2 regions of the Streptomyces sp. NPDC058758 genome follow, and region 2 is predicted to be linked to the other one. Evidence: riboswitches for the same ligand, from Rfam matches in the RefSeq annotation. Region 2 holds a riboswitch; the other holds the start of a gene.
The links. A riboswitch is a leader RNA that binds a small molecule or an ion and turns the genes downstream of it on or off. The one in region 2 is predicted to bind S-adenosylmethionine.

Region 1: it holds a riboswitch for S-adenosylmethionine, as region 2 does, so the genes downstream of both, ACFW6A_RS01680 (aminotransferase class V-fold PLP-dependent enzyme) here and thrC (threonine synthase) in region 2, are expected to answer to the same signal.

What each region holds. Positions count from the first base shown of each region.
Region 1 covers NZ_JBHYPS010000001.1:365,146-368,345, reverse strand. The annotation lists gene ACFW6A_RS01690 (cytochrome bc complex cytochrome b subunit) at 1-451, shown strand, start outside; gene trpD (anthranilate phosphoribosyltransferase) at 582-1,646, shown strand; SAM riboswitch class IV at 1,732-1,847, shown strand; gene ACFW6A_RS01680 (aminotransferase class V-fold PLP-dependent enzyme) at 2,054-3,200, shown strand, end outside.
Region 2 covers NZ_JBHYPS010000015.1:117,261-120,460, forward strand. The annotation lists gene ACFW6A_RS20030 (hypothetical protein) at 1-449, opposite strand, end outside; gene ACFW6A_RS20035 (glucosyl-3-phosphoglycerate synthase) at 488-1,429, opposite strand; SAM riboswitch class I at 1,551-1,695, shown strand; gene thrC (threonine synthase) at 1,713-3,023, shown strand; gene ACFW6A_RS20045 (MoaD/ThiS family protein) at 3,042-3,200, shown strand, end outside.

The sequences.
Region 1 (3,200 bases), on a different contig from region 2:
GCTCGTCGGTGGTGGAAACGACCTCTGGGCGACCCACTTCCACCTGTCGATCAACTCGATCACCTGGTTCGTGCGGATCTTCTTCTTCGTCGGCCCGGTCATCGCGTTCATCGTCACCAAGCGGATCTGCCTCGGCCTCCAGCGCCGGGACAAGGACAAGGTGCTGCACGGGCGCGAGTCCGGCATCATCAAGCGCCTGCCGCACGGTGAGTTCGTCGAGGTCCACGAGCCGCTCAGCCAGGGCGAGCTGTACAAGCTCACCGCGCACGAGCAGTACGAGCCCGCCGCGCTCCCGCCGGCCGTCGACGAGAACGGCGTCCAGCGGAAGATCGGCGCGATGGAGAAGCTCCGGGTCAAGCTCAACAAGGGCTACTACGGCGACGACAACCAGGTCGCCAAGCCCACCCTGGAGGAGTACAAGGAGATCCAGAGCGGCCACGGCCACCACTGACTCCCTCCCGACCTCCTGACGTAGGTCGCCACGGCGAGAGCCCCGTCCATTCGATGGACGGGGCTCTTTGCCGTTCCCGGGGATCGATAGGCTGGACCCCGTATCCGACGCACGATCATCAGGAGCTGCCATGAGCGCTGTGACCCCCGCTGGAGGACCTACCACGGCGGGCCGCTCCTGGCCCGTCCTCCTGAACGGCCTCCTGGAGGGGAAGGACCTCTCCGCCGACGACACCGCGTGGGCGATGGACCTGATCATGAGCGGCGAGGCGACCGACGCCCAGATCGCCGGCTTCATGGTGGCGCTCCGGGCCAAGGGCGAGACCGTCGAGGAGATCAGCGGGCTCGTCCGCACCATGTACGCGCACGCCAACACCATCGAGGTGCCGGGACCGGCCGTCGACATCGTCGGCACCGGGGGCGACGGCGCCAAGACCGTCAACATCTCCACGATGGCCTCGATCGTCGTCGCCGGCACCGGCACGAGGGTCGTCAAGCACGGCAACCGGGCCGCCTCCTCCGCCTCCGGCTCCTCCGACGTCCTGGAGAAGCTCGGCGTCAACCTCGACCTCACCCCCGCCCGGGTGGCCGCGGTCGCCGAGGAGGCGGGCATCACCATCTGCTTCGCGGTGAGGTTCCACCCCTCGCTGCGGCACGTCGCCGCCGCCCGCGGCCAGCTCGGCATCCGCACCACCTTCAACGTGCTCGGCCCGCTCACCAACCCGGCCCGGGTGAAGGCGCAGGCCGTCGGCGTCGCCGACCCGCGGATGGCGCCGATCGTCGCCGGGGTCTTCGCCGAGCGCGGCAACTCCGCCCTGGTCTTCCGCGGCGACGACGGCCTGGACGAGCTGACCATCACCGGCACCTCCCGGGTGTGGGTGGTCCGCGACGGCGCCGTCCGCGAGGAGGTCTTCGACCCCAAGGACGTCGGCGTCGACTACGCGCCGCTGGAGGCGCTGCGCGGCGCCGACGCCTCCTTCAACGCGGACGTCGCCCGCCGGCTCCTGGCCGGCGAGACCGGGCCGGTGCGCGACGCGGTGCTGCTCAACGCGGCGGCGGCGCTCACCGCCCTGGAGCCCGGCGAGGGCACCCTGGCGGAGCAGCTGCGGGCCGGGATGGCGCGGGCCGCCGAGTCGATCGACTCCGGGGCCGCCCGCGCGTCCCTGGACCGCTGGGTCGCCGCCACCCACGCCTGAGACCCGCCGCGCGGACCGCGCGACCCCGTCCCGGAATGCGGACGGGGTTGCGCGGAACGCGAGCGGTGGCATACGTTCGGCTACAGGTCATGAGTGACAGCCCCAAGCCCCGGCTGGCTGTCCGGCAACCCTCCGTCCGTGGCGGGGTGCCCCGGGTGAAGACCAGGCCGTGGACAGCAAGGTCCATGGCAAGCGCGGACCCCTTGCGCCATCCCTGGGGTCCTGGTCCTTGAGGGAGCGGTCTCGTGAGCAAGCGAATGCGTTAGGGCCTCCGGCCCCCTTCTCCTCCCCTCCGTACGGCCCCGTTCTCGCCGTGCGTCGAGGCAACACCCGTACGCGGCACGCCGTTTCGCGCTGCCCTGCGGGCCCTTCACGCCCTTTCGCCTGTCCCGCCGGGAGATACCGCCATGTCCGCACGCCCGAACGCCGCCGCCTCCTCCGCCCTCGCCGCCGCCGAGTCCGCCGACGCCTGCTGCGCCGAGCCGCTGCCGGTCCTCGGCCGTGACGTCACCGTCCCGCTCGTCACCGGCGGCGAGGTCACCTACGCGGCCCTCGACTACGCCGCCAGCGCCCCCGCCCTCCAGCGCGTCTGGGACGACGTCGCCGCCTACGCCCCGTACTACGGCAGCGTCCACCGCGGCGCCGGCTACCTCTCCCAGCTCTCCACCGACCTCTTCGAGCAGAGCCGCGCCACCGTCGCCGAGTTCCTCGACTGCCGCGAGGGCGACCAGGTCGTCTTCACCCGCTCCACCACCGACTCGCTCAACCTGCTGGCCCAGGTCGTGCCCGCCGACTGCCAGGTCTTCGTCTTCGAGACCGAGCACCACGCCTCGCTGCTGCCGTGGCGCGACGCCCAGGTCACCTACCTCAACGCCCCGCGCACCCCGGCCCAGGCCGTCGAGACCCTGGAGCGCGCCCTCGCCGACCGCGACCCCCACGGTCCCGCCCTCGTCTGCGTCACCGGCGCCTCCAACGTGACCGGCGAGCTGTGGCCGGTGCGCGAACTGGCCGCCGCCGCCCACGCGCACGGCGCCCGGATCGTCCTCGACGCCGCCCAGCTCGCCCCCCACCACCCGGTCTCCGTCAAGGAACTCGACGTGGACTGGGTCGCCTTCTCCGGGCACAAGCTGTACGCGCCCTTCGGCTCCGGCGTCCTCGCCGGCCGCGCCGACTGGCTCCAGACCGCCGAGCCCTACCTGGCCGGCGGAGGCGCCTCCCGTACCGTGGCACGCCGCGCCGACGGCGGCGTGGACGTCGAGTGGCACACCACCGCCGCCCGCCACGAGGCCGGCTCCCCGAACGTCATCGGCGTCTACTCCATCGCCTCCGCCTGCAAGGCGCTGACCGAGGCCGGCTTCGACGCCCTCGTCGCCCGCGAGCGGCACCTCATCGACACCGTCCGCGCCGGGCTCGCCGAGGTGCCCCAGGTCCGCGTCCTCTCCCTCTTCGGCGACGACGCCCCGCGCGTCGGCGTCATCTCCTTCGTCGTCGACGGCTGGAACAGCTCCCACTTCGCCGCGGTCCTCTCCGCCGAGTACGGCATCGGCGTCCGCG
Region 2 (3,200 bases):
CGCATCGCCGCCTTCGCGACCAGGCCCGTCGCCGCGAGGACGACCGCCAGCGCGCCGAGCAGCCACAGCCGCTCGCCGTGGGAGCCGGTTCCGGCCATCGAGCCGCCTGCGCCGCCGCCGGTGGTGCCGGGGCCGGGGCCGGGTGCCGGCACCGCGGTGGTGGCCACGGAGGGCGAGGGGGTCGGGCCGGCGGTGGTGGCCACGGAGGGGGTCGGGTCGGCGGTGGTGACGTCGTCGTACCGGGGCTGCTGGTACCGCTGCCCGACGGGTTCGACGACGGGTTCGACGACGGGTTCGACGACGGCATCGGCGGCATCGGCGACGGCGGCGGCCGGACCGGCCGCCGCCGCCGACGGCGAGAGCGTGCCCGCGGCGAGCAGGACCGCCCCGAACAGGCGGGCGGGGCCCGCCCCGCGCCGGCGGACGGGGTGAGATCGTACGAAGCGCATAAAAGGGCAATGTAGGCAAAGCCCATCATCTGCGGACGTTACGCCACGCGACGGTGCGCGTACTCCGTGATCTCGGCCATCGGCGGGCGCTCCTCCGTGTCCACCGCGTACGTCCGCGGCTCGAAGCCGCTCTCGCCCCGCTCGAACTGGGTCAGCCGGGGGCGGACGAGGTGCCCCCGGGACAGCCGCAGCTGCGCCGTCCGGTAGATCGCCGCCGCCATCCGGCCCAGCGCCTGCCCGTCCTGGTGCCGGTGCTTGCGCACCCCCACGTCGACCTGCGCGAGCGCGTCCAGGCCCACCGTGTGCAGCGCGTCGACGAGGAGGCCCAGCTCCACTCCGTAACCGACCGGGAAGGGGAGCCGTTCGAGCAGCGAGCGGCGGGCCGCGTACTCGCCGCCCAGCGGCTGCACGAAGCCGGCCAGGCGCGGCCAGTGCAGATTGAGCAGCGGGCGGGCCACCAGCTCCGTCACGCGACCGCCCTGACCTGGGGCGTCGCCGAAGGGGCGGTCGTACATCGCCTTGACGAACTCCACGTCCGGGTCGGTGAGCAGCGGGCCCACGATGCCGGTGACGAAGTCCGCCGAGAAGTCCCTGAGGTCCGCGTCGACGAAGCAGACCACCTCCCCGGTCGTCACCATGAGTGACCGCCACAGGACCTCGCCCTTGCCGGGCACCGCCGGGATCCGGGGGAGCACGTCGTCGCGGGCGACCACGCGCGCGCCGGCCGCCGCCGCGGCCTTCGCCGTGCCGTCCGTGGAGCCCGAGTCGATCACCACGAGCTCGTCCACGAGCGGGGCGGCCGGGCCCATCAGCTCGCGCCGGATCACGCCGACGATGTCCCCGACGGTCGCCTCCTCGTTCAGCGCGGGCAGCACCACGCTGACCGTCGTCCCCCGCTTGGCGGCGAGGACCCGCTCCAGGGGCCGGTCGGACACGGACCAGGACCGCCGGTCCAGCCAGCGCTCCACTTCTTCCAGCAACGTGATCTCCATCTCGCGGATCGGACGACCGTCTCCACCTTCGAAGCCTTCGGTTACAGTCTTGAACAACGCGGATGCCCGATGCATGTCGGGGTCCCACCCGCGTCTCACAATCGAATACCGCTCATCCAGAGGGGCAGAGGGATACGGCCCGTTGAAGCCCCGGCAACCCTCCAGTCGGTTCGTCTTGCACCCGCGAGGCCCCCGGCTAGGGAAGGTGCCAAATCCGTCTCATGGCGAACAATTCGTCATGGGAAAGATGAGGAGAAAGGGCCTCGCCTCCATGGCTGTAAACACCGTCGCACCCGCAACCGCCGCTGCCGACACCACCGCCTCCACCATCGATCTCGGCCCCGCGTCCGGCCTTTCCTGTCGCGAATGCGGCCAGGTCTTCGCCCTCGGCCCGATCTTCGCCTGCGAACTCTGCTTCGGCCCCCTCGAAGTCGCCTACGAGCTGCCGCTCGGCGACCCCGAGGCGCTGCGCAAGCGGATCGAGGCCGGCCCCGCGAACATCTGGCGGTACGCGCCCCTGCTGCCCGTCCCCGCCGACGTCGCCGAGAAGCCGAACCTGAACCCCGGCTGGACCCCGCTCGTCAAGGCCGACAACCTCGCCCGCGAGATCGGCGTCGCCCCCGGCAGGCTCTTCGTCAAGGACGACTCCGGCAACCCGACCCACTCCTTCAAGGACCGGGTCGTCGCCCAGGCCATCGAGGCCGCCCGCGCCTTCGGCTTCACCACCCTCTCCTGCTCCTCCACCGGCAACCTGGCCGGCGCCGTCGGCGCCGCCGCCGCCCGCGCCGGCTTCCGCTCCTGCGTGTTCATCCCGCACGACCTGGAGCAGGGCAAGGTCGTCATGGCCGGTGTCTACGGCGGCGACCTCGTCGCCATCGAGGGCAACTACGACGACGTGAACCGCTTCTGCTCGGAGCTCATCGGCGACCCGCTCGGCGAGGGCTGGGGCTTCGTGAACGTCAACCTGCGCCCGTACTACGGCGAGGGCTCCAAGACGCTCGCGTACGAGATCTGCGAGCAGCTCGGCTGGGTCCTCCCCGACCAGCTCGTCATCCCGATCGCCTCCGGCTCCCAGCTCACCAAGATCGACAAGGGTCTCCAGGAGCTCGTCAAGCTGGGCCTGGTCGAGGACAAGCCGTACAAGATCTTCGGCGCCCAGGCCGAGGGCTGCTCCCCGGTCTCCACCGCCTTCAAGGCCGGCCACGACGTGGTCCGCCCGCAGAAGCCGAACACCATCGCCAAGTCCCTCGCGATCGGCAACCCGGCCGACGGCCCCTACGTCCTCGACATCGCCCGCCGCACCGGCGGCGCCGTGGAGGACGTGAACGACGAGCAGGTCGTCGACGCGATCAAGCTGCTCGCCCGCACCGAGGGCATCTTCGCCGAGACCGCGGGCGGCGTGACCGTCGGCGTGACCCGCAAGCTCGTCGAGGCCGGCCTCATCGACCCGGAGCTCACCACCGTCGTCCTCAACACCGGCGACGGGCTCAAGACCCTGGACGCCGTGGCCGACAGTTCTCAGGCGACCGCCACCATCCGCCCGAGCCTGGACGCGTTCCGCGACGCGGGCCTGGCCCACTGAAAGGTCCGTGAAGCCACCATGGCCGTGAACGTCCGCATCCCCACCATCCTCCGCACCTACACCGGCGGGCAGTCCGAGGTCCCCGCCGAGGGCGCGACCCTCGCCGAGGTCATCGCCGACCTGGAGAAGAACCACACGGGCATCGCCGCCCGCGTCCTGGACGACCAGGGCAAGCTG